One region of the Epibacterium sp. MM17-32 genome, then DNA from elsewhere that is predicted to be linked to it. Evidence: riboswitches for the same ligand, from Rfam matches in the RefSeq annotation. Region 1 holds a riboswitch; the other holds the start of a gene.
What was found. A riboswitch is a leader RNA that binds a small molecule or an ion and turns the genes downstream of it on or off. The one in region 1 is predicted to bind thiamine pyrophosphate.
Positions count from the first base shown of each region.

Region 2: linked by a shared signal. The riboswitch ahead of thiC (phosphomethylpyrimidine synthase ThiC) and the one ahead of thiB (thiamine ABC transporter substrate binding subunit) in region 1 are both predicted to bind thiamine pyrophosphate.

Region 1 covers NZ_JAKRFC010000005.1:147,532-152,273, reverse strand. Annotated here, with positions in the region: gene MHM88_RS10380 (AEC family transporter) at 1-666, opposite strand, end outside; gene aroC (chorismate synthase) at 676-1,779, opposite strand; TPP riboswitch at 2,006-2,110, shown strand; gene thiB (thiamine ABC transporter substrate binding subunit) at 2,163-3,140, shown strand; gene MHM88_RS10365 (thiamine/thiamine pyrophosphate ABC transporter permease ThiP) at 3,116-4,687, shown strand; gene MHM88_RS10360 (ATP-binding cassette domain-containing protein) at 4,674-4,742, shown strand, end outside.
Region 2 covers NZ_JAKRFC010000018.1:13,473-18,214, reverse strand. Annotated here, with positions in the region: gene MHM88_RS20510 (FAD-dependent oxidoreductase) at 1-62, opposite strand, end outside; gene thiC (phosphomethylpyrimidine synthase ThiC) at 59-1,885, opposite strand; TPP riboswitch at 2,009-2,129, opposite strand; gene bioB (biotin synthase BioB) at 2,357-3,334, shown strand; gene MHM88_RS20495 (DUF2478 domain-containing protein) at 3,428-3,946, shown strand; tRNA gene MHM88_RS20490 (tRNA-Tyr) at 4,227-4,310, opposite strand; gene rlmB (23S rRNA (guanosine(2251)-2'-O)-methyltransferase RlmB) at 4,430-4,742, shown strand, end outside.

The sequences.
Region 1 (4,742 bases):
GCGCAGAGGCAGCCCGGCAAGCGACCCGCCGATCACGATCAGCGACACCGCCCCGGCAGAAGCCGCGAGCATATCGGTAAAGCGAAAAAACGGCGCCGGAATCGGCACATGGAGGAGCGCCACCAGAAGCCCCGCGACAAGGGCCATCATCGTCGGCATCTTCGCCACGTTCCAGACGATCCGCCACAGGCGCGGCCCAAGCGGGACGGAACGGTCGGCGTCGGCCGCCTCCATCAGCATCAGGCAGATCGGGATCAGGATCAGCGTCTCGATCACCAGGTTCAGTGTTAGGACGATGCCCGCAATGTCAGGGAATGCCAGCAGCATCACCGGATAGCCGACAAATCCGTTGTTGGGACAGGTCGAGCCCATGACGCCCACCGCCCGCCGCATCGGATCAAACCCGCGGAGCGAAAACAGCAGATAGGCGACCGCAATATTCAGTACGCCGCCAATCAGATAGGGCAGCACATAGGCGGCCTGGAACACTTCGACCGGGTCGCGGCTGGCGATGGTGGTGAAGATCAGCCCCGGCAGCGCCAGGTTGAAGACATAGGCGCCGAGGCTCTTGATGTCGTGGCTGGAAAAGATGCCTTTCCAGACAAACAGGTACCCCAACCCGAGGGCCGCGTAGATCGGAAAGGTAATCCCGAGAATGGCGACCATGGGCCTGGGTTATCCGATCCGGCCCTGATTCTCGCCGATCTGGCCGCGATGCAGCAACAGGTGATCCAGGATGACGCAGGCCATCATTGCCTCGGCCACGGGCACGGCACGAATGCCGACGCAGGGGTCGTGGCGGCCCTTGGTGATGACTTCGGTGGCGGTGCCGTCCTTGCGGATCGACTGGCGCGGCGTCAGGATCGAGGAGGTCGGTTTGACCGCGAACCGCACCACGACGTCCTGACCGGTGGAAATGCCGCCAAGGATGCCGCCGGCGTGGTTGGAGGAATAGACCGGCTGGCCGTCATTGCCCATAAAGATCTCGTCGGCGTTCTCCGACCCTTTCAGCTGGGCGGCATGCATGCCCTCGCCGATCTCCACGCCCTTCACGGCATTGATCGACATCATCGCGGCGGCGAGGTCGGTGTCGAGCTTGCCATAGATCGGCGCACCGATACCGGCGGGCACCCCGCGTGCCACCACCTCGACCACGGCGCCGACCGAGTCGTGATCCTTGCGCAGCGCTTGCAGGTAGTCTTCCCAGTCCTGGACAGCGCCCGCATCCGGAATCCAGAAATCATTTTGGTCGATCGCTGCCCAGTCGAACCGGCTGCGGTCGATCTCCATCTCGCCCATCCGGGTCATGTAGCCCTTGATCTGAAGGCCGGGCACCAGTGCGTTGATCGCTTCGCGTGCAACACCGCCCGCGGCCACCCGCGCCGCGGTTTCGCGGGCCGAGGACCGCCCGCCGCCGCGATAGTCACGGTTGCCGTATTTCTGGAAATACGTGATGTCCGCATGGCCGGGGCGGAAGGTCTGCGCGATCTCGCCATAGTCCTTTGACCGCTGATCGGTGTTCTCGATCATCAGCTGGATCGGCGTGCCGGTGGAGTGGCCCTCGAACACACCCGACAGTATCTTTACCGCGTCCGGCTCGTTGCGCTGGGTGGTGTTCTTGTTCTGGCCGGGGCGGCGCTTGTCCAGCCACTGTTGCAGCATGTACGGGCTCAGCGGGACATTCGGCGGACAGCCATCGACGGTCGCCCCGAGAGCAGGCCCGTGGCTTTCGCCCCAGGTGGTGACACGGAAGAGGTGGCCGAAAGAGTTCATGGACATGCGCGCGGGTCTCCTTTGTCCTGACCCTTTAACGGCAAAGCGAGCCCGGGAAAAGAGAGCCGCGCATCAACAGGGCAGAAACGACAGAAACATCGCCTGCTTCTCATTGTCCCCGTGTTTCGCGGATGAAACGACAGGTCAGGCGCGCTGACCCAAGCGAGCGCTGGTATCCGTCTTCGGCATCTCAAGGCTGCGCTTGCCAATCCGGCAAACGCGCCCTAGGGTTTGCCCCACCTCGGGGTGCGCGAAATGACGCGCTGAGATGCCGGATGGCGAACCCGTTGAACCTGAACCGGATTATACCGGCGGAGGGAAGGTTCCGGATGTTGCGGTGCGCTGATGCCCCGATCTCCTCCTTGCCTGACGCCGCATTGGAGGACGATATGAAACCCCTCTTTGTTGCGAGCGCGCTTTTGGCCGCCACCGCCGCGACGGCGGACACGCCAGAGCTTGTGGTCTACACCTACGACAGTTTTGTGTCCGAGTGGGGCCCCGGCCCGGCGGTGGAACAGGCGTTTGAGGCGACCTGTGGCTGTGACCTGAAATTCGTCGGCGCCGGCGACGGGGCGGCACTGCTGGCGCGGATCAAGCTGGAAGGCGAGCGGTCCGATGCGGATGTGGTGCTTGGCCTTGATACCAACCTGACCGCCGCGGCAAAGGACACCGGTCTGTTTGCGCCGATCTCGGTCGAGGCCGACTATGCGCTCCCCGTGGCGTGGAACGATGAGGTCTTCGCGCCCTACGACTGGGGCTATTTCGCCTTCGTGCACAATGCCGCCGCGGATGCGCCCACGAATTTCAAGGCGCTGGGCGAGAGCGATGCCAAGATCGTCATCCAGGACCCCCGCTCTTCCACCCCCGGGCTCGGGCTCCTGATGTGGGTCAAGGCCGCCTATGGCGACGAGGCGCCGGCGATCTGGGAGAGTCTGAGCGACAATATCGTCACCGTTACCAAGGGCTGGTCGGAAGCCTATGGTCTCTTCCTCGAAGGTGAGGCGGATATGGTGCTGTCCTACACCACCTCGCCCGCCTATCACCTGATCGCCGAAGAGGACGACAGCAAGGCCGCCGCCGTCTTTGACGAAGGGCACTACATTCAGGTTGAGGTGGCCGGAAAACTCGCGGCCAGCGATCAGCCGGAGCTCGCGGATCAGTTCCTGCAATTCATGGTGTCGGATGGGTTCCAGTCGATCATTCCGACCACCAACTGGATGTATCCGGCGGTCACCCCCGCCAACGGCCTGCCTGCCGGGTTCGAGACTCTGGTGAACCCCCAGAAAGCCCTGCTTCTGCCCGAGCAAGTAGCCGCAGACCTGCGGGCAAAGGCGCTGGACGAATGGCGCACAGCGCTCAGCCGGTAAACCTGCGTCCGGTCGCGACCTGGCCCGGAACCTGCGCCGCCCTTGGGGTGGCGCTGCTGGTTCTGGGCACGCTGGCGGCGGTGACCCTGCGGGCGGAAGGCGGCGCCGGGTTTGGCGCAGCCGATCAGTCGGCCCTGCGGTTCACGCTGGTGCAGGCGGTGCTGTCGGCCCTGATCAGTGTCGGTCTGGCCATCCCGGTCGCCCGTGCCCTGGCCCGCCGCAGGTTTCCCGGTCGTCGTGTCTTGATCACGCTACTGGGCGCGCCGTTCATCCTGCCGGTGATTGTCGCGATCCTGGGGCTGCTGGCGGTCTTTGGCCGCTCCGGCTGGGTGAGTGATGCGCTGGGGCTGGTGGGCGTGCCCCCGGTCCAGATCTACGGGCTGCACGGTGTGGTGATCGCGCATGTGTTCTTTAACCTGCCGCTGGCAACCCGGCTGATCCTGCAAGGCTGGCAGGAGATACCGGCAGAGCGGTTCCGGCTCGCGGCGCAGCTGGATGCTGGGTCGGGGGCCATGTGGCGACTGCTGGAACTGCCGATGCTGCGGCAGGTGGTACCCGGTGCCGCGGCGGTTATCTTTGCCATCTGCCTGTCGAGTTTCGCGGTGGCGCTGACCCTCGGTGGCGGGCCACGTGCAACGACGCTGGAGTTGGCGATCTATCAGGCGTTCCACTTCGACTTTGATCTTGGGCGGGCGGCGATGCTGTCCAGCGTGCAGCTTGTCCTGACGGTGGCAGCGGCGCTTCTGGCGTTGCGGGTGTCGCTCGGTGATGGTCTTGGCGCCGGTCTCGACCGGGCGGTGGCCCGTTGGGACGGGGCGGGAGCGCGCGCATGGCTGTCTGACGGTCTGTGGATTGCACTCGCCGCGCTGTTCCTGATGCTGCCGCTGCTGGCGGTGCTGGTGGCGGGCGTGCCTGGCCTGGCGAGCCTGCCCGGTTCGGTGTGGAGTGCGGCCTGGGTGTCGATCCAGATTGCCAGCCTGAGCACCGCACTGCTGTTGCTGGTGGCGCTGCCCCTGTCGGCAAGCATTGCCATGGGGCGCAAACGGCTGGGAGAAGTCGCCGGCATCCTGGGGCTCGCGGCGTCGCCGCTGGTGATCGGGACCGGGCTGTTCGTGATGGTCTATCCCTTTGTCGACCCTTTTATGCTGGCGTTGCCGGTGACGGCGGTGGTCAACATGGTGATGGCGCTCCCCTTTGCGCTGCGCATTCTGGTGCCTCGCATACGGCAGGTGCTGCAACAGAATGCACGCCTGGCCGTTGCGCTCGACATGCGTGGCCGAGCGGTTTGGCAGCGGGTGCTGCTGCCGCGCTGTCGGGCTCAGATCGGCTTTGCCGCTGGTCTGACGGCCGCGCTGTCGCTTGGTGATCTTGGTGTCATCGCGCTGTTTGCCGATCCCGAGGTCGCGACGTTGCCGTTGCAGGTCTATCGGCTGATGGGGGCCTATCGCATGGAGGCCGCGCAGGGGGCGGCGCTGCTGCTGTTTGTCCTATCGATGGGGGTATTCTGGCTACTGGACCGGGGAGGGCGATTCCATGCTGAAACTTGAAGGCGCGGACATCCGGAAGGGCACGTTCCGCCTCGAAGCTGACCTCGAGATCGCC
Region 2 (4,742 bases), on a different contig from region 1:
CGGCGGGCCAGGGCATAGGCGCAGGCGAGGCCTGCCAGACCTGCGCCCGCGATGGTGATCACGCCGACTCCTCCGGCGTGTCCGCCGCAGCACCCGCCACCGGCACATAAAGCTCGCCGCCTTCGCGGAACTTCGCTGCCATCGCCTCGAACCCCTCCTTCTGGGCCTCGGCGCGGATGTCGTGGCTGATCCGCATGGAGCAGAACTTCGGCCCGCACATGGAGCAGAAATGTGCCACTTTGTGCGCCACTTTCGGCAGGGTCTCGTCGTGAAAACTCTGCGCGGTTTCCGGGTCCAGAGACAGGTTGAACTGATCCTCCCAGCGGAATTCAAACCGCGCGCGGCTCAGCGCATCATCGCGCCGCTGCGCGCCGGGCAGACCCTTGGCCAGATCGGCGGCATGGGCGGCGATTTTATAGGTGATGACGCCGGTTTTTACATCATCGCGGTCCGGCAGGCCGAGGTGTTCCTTTGGCGTCACGTAACACAGCATCGCGCAGCCAAACCAGCCGATCATCGCCGCACCAATGCCAGATGTGATGTGATCGTACCCCGGCGCAATATCCGTGGTCAGCGGCCCCAGCGTGTAAAACGGCGCCTCGTGGCAGCACTCCAGCTGCTTGTCCATGTTCTCCTTGATCTTGTGCATGGCCACATGGCCCGGCCCTTCGATCATCACCTGACAGTCCTTGGCCCAGGCGATCTTGGTCAGCTCGCCCAGCGTCTCCAGTTCGGCAAATTGCGCCTCGTCATTGGCATCGGCGATCGATCCGGGACGCAAGCCGTCGCCCAGCGAGAAGCTCACATCATAGCGGCGACAGATGTCGCAGATCTCCTCGAAATGCTCGTAGAGGAAGCTCTCCTTGTGGTGATGCAGGCACCATTTTGCCATGATCGACCCACCGCGCGACACGATCCCGGTCACGCGTTCCACGGTCATCGGCACCATATGCAGCCGCACGCCCGCATGGATGGTGAAGTAATCGACGCCCTGTTCCGCCTGTTCGATCAGCGTGTCGCGAAACACTTCCCAGGTCAGATCCTCGGCGATGCCGTTCACCTTCTCCAGCGCCTGATAAATCGGCACGGTGCCGATGGGCACCGGCGAATTGCGGATGATCCATTCGCGGGTGTTGTGAATATTGCGCCCCGTCGAGAGATCCATCACCGTATCCGCGCCCCAGCGGATCGCCCAGACCAGTTTGTCCACCTCTTCCTCCATCGAGGAGGTCACGGCCGAAGTGCCCATATTGGCGTTGATCTTCACCTTGAAATTGCGGCCGATGATCATCGGCTCCAGCTCCGGGTGGTTGATGTTGGCGGGGATGATGGCGCGCCCGGCGGCGACCTCGGAGCGCACGAATTCCGGCGTTACATAATCGGGGATGTTGGCCCCGAAATCCTCGCCATCGCGGCTGCCATGACAGGGCGACAGCTCACGCAGCTGGTTCTCGCGAATGGCGATATATTCCATTTCCGGCGTGATGATCCCCGCCCGCGCATAGGCCAGCTGCGTCGGCGCCGCATCGCCCTTGCCCCGCAGGGGCGCGGGCCGCACCGGGAACTCCGGCACCAGCCGGTCGCCCGCGACAAAGCCATTGTCCGCAGGGGTAACATCGCGGCCCTGATAGGCCTCGACATCGCCGCGATCCTTGATCCAGGCGGCGCGCAGCGGCGCCAGACCCTCGCGAATGTCGGTCAGGATCTCCGGATCCGTATAGGGTCCGGAACTGTCATAGACCGGCAGCGGCGCCTCGCCCGCGGTCGGATGGGTGGCGATTTCACGCATCGGCACGCGGATGTCCTTGTGCATCTCGCCTGCCACATAGATCTTGCGCGACGCAGGCAATGCGCCTGTGGTGATCTTCGGGTTGGGGACGTTCATCTTGGTGCTCCTCGAGTCCATTCTCAAAAAGACACCAATTGAGCCGGGCCGGAGGAAAACGGGGCAGGGGGTACAGGTCCTGCCGTGTCAGAGCAGCGGCGGATCAACCCTGTACCGGGGCGATGCGCGACTGTCCTAGCTTCCTACGCCAGTATCAACTGGGTCAGGTTCTAAGGGTCGCGTCACCGGGATTTCTCCCTGTCTGCCTCTCAGTCCCCTCGGCGGGACTCCCCTGCGTGGCCCTAGGCGTAGGGGAGGACATGGCAGCCCGTCAAGAGATTTCTGATCCACGCCCACCTGCAGAGGGTTATGCCGTGCATTCGCCCTATGCGCGTATTTTTGATGGGCATGCCTGAATGAACTCAAATATATTCAACGCTGTACTGCTCTTATTCATGGTTTATATATTATCTATAAAAGATTCGCGCCTCCTTGGCGTGTAGTGTCATCCGTTATCCAGCGAGGCTTCCCATGCTCGACACCCCCCTTATCCGCACCGACTGGACCCGGCAGGAGGCAGAGGAGATCTATGCTCAGCCCTTCATGGATCTGCTGTTTCAGGCCCAGAGCCTGCACCGCCAGATGTTCGACCCCAACGCGGTGCAGAAATCGCGCCTGCTGTCGATCAAGACTGGCGGCTGCGCCGAGGATTGCGCCTATTGCGCGCAATCGGCACGCAATGGCGCGCAGCTTCCGGCGTCCAAACTGATCGAGGTGCAGCGGGTGATTGCCGAGGCCAAGAAGGCGCGCGACGCCGGCGCCACCCGCTACTGCATGGGCGCGGCCTGGCGCGGCCCCAAGGCGCGCGACATGGCCCAGCTGGAAGCGATGATCACGGGCGTCAAGGCGCTGGGGATGGAGACCTGCATGACGCTTGGCATGCTGGAGCAGGATCAGGTGCTGCGCCTGCGGGATGCGGGGCTGGATTACTACAATCACAACATCGACACCTCGGAGCGCTACTACCCGGAGGTCATCACCACCCGCAGCTTTGCGGATCGGCTGGACACCCTGGCGCGGGTGCGCGAGGCCGGGATCAACGTCTGCTCTGGCGGTATTCTTGGCATGGGTGAAGAGCGCGGCGACCGGATCGACATGCTGCTGAGCCTCGCGACACTGCCGGAACATCCGCAATCGGTGCCGATCAACATGCTGATTCCGATGGCAGATACGCCACTGGCCGACACGCCTCCGCTTGATCCGCTCGAATTTGTGCGCACCATTGCGCTGGCCCGCATCCTGATGCCGCGCGCGCATGTGCGGCTCTCGGCCGGGCGCACCGAGATGAGCGATGAGCTGCAGGCGATGTGCATCTTTGCCGGGGCGAACTCGATCTTCATGGGCGACACGCTCCTGACCGCCGACAACCCGGAGGAGGACGCGGACGAGGCGCTCTTTGCCCGGCTCGGCCTCAGCGCCATGGCGGCGGGCACACACGGGACGCGCTGATCTGCGACAATCACGGCCTGCGTCGCCACTGGCGGGCGCCGTCCTTTCGCGCTAATCTGCCGCTTGCGCAGACGACATGCAAAGGACGACCCCATGCAGCTTGCCTATGTGATGACCGCCGAACGCGGCGCCACCGACCGCCTGTTGACCGCATTGGCAGAGCGGTTGGCCGAACGGGGCATTCGCACCGCAGGCATCGTGCAGACCAACACCGATTGCTATGACAGCAAGCTCTGCGACATGGATGTGCGCGTCCTGCCCGAGGGGGAAACCATCCGGATCTCCCAGTCTCTGGGCGAGGGGGCCCGTGGCTGCCGCCTCAACCCCGAGGCGCTCGAACGCGCTGTTGGGCTGGTCACCGCCCAGCTTGCCACCACGCCCGCGCCGCAGGTGATGCTGGTCAACAAATTCGGCAAGCACGAGGCCGATGGCCGAGGCATGCGCCCGGTCATCGCCGAAGCGCTGGCCATGGGGCTGCCGGTGGTGTCCGGCGTCAACCGGATGAACGTCGAGGCCTTCGAGGGGTTCGCCGAAGGTCTGGCCGTCGAAACCCCCCCCGATCTCGACGCGCTGGTCGCCTGGGTCGAAGCGGCGCTTGCCCAGACGGTCTGACAGGAGGGTCAGAGCGCGCCCGCGATCAGTTCCAGGGGACGCCGAGCAGGGGTTCCTACCGCGGCACCAGCCTTCATCTTCTTGGAAATATCCCGGGGTCCGGGGCAGCGCCCCGGCGCCATCGCTCACCCGCAAAATCTGCAATAATCCACCTGGCGCAGCCGCACCGGCTTCCCCGGTCGCGCGCGGGGGTGGACCACAGTATTTGGAAAAACGACCCACAGGACGGCGAATACCATCCTGTCTCAAGTCGTTGATTTTTCAGTTGAAAGAGAGAAGATGGTGGGCGACCTAGGAATCGAACCTAGCGTGCGTCTCCGCGAGGGAGTTACAGTCCCCTGCCACACCTTGCGGCCTGTCGCCCACGGTCAGAAGCATGTTGCACCTGACGTGGAGGCGTGATTACTAGCGCACCAAACGGGCGTCAACCGGAAAATCGCAACTTTTTTCCGCCGCCTCGCATTTTGTTTTCCGGAGCATGTCATGAACAAGAAACCCAGCAAGAAACCCGCCTGGGTGGTGGAAAAGGAAAAGGCCAAAAAGGCGGCCTCGGCGGAAACCGTCTGGCTGTTTGGCCTGCATGCGGTGCGTGATGCGCTGCTCAATCCCCGGCGCGAAAAGCTGCGCCTTGTGGTGACATTGAATGCCCAGAACAAGCTCGAAGACGCCATCGCCGCCTCCGGCATGACGCCCGATGTGGTCGACCCGCGCAAATTCTCGGTGCCGATCGATCCCGGCTCGGTGCACCAGGGGGCGGCGCTGGAAGTCAAGCCGCTGAACTGGGGCGGGCTTGAGG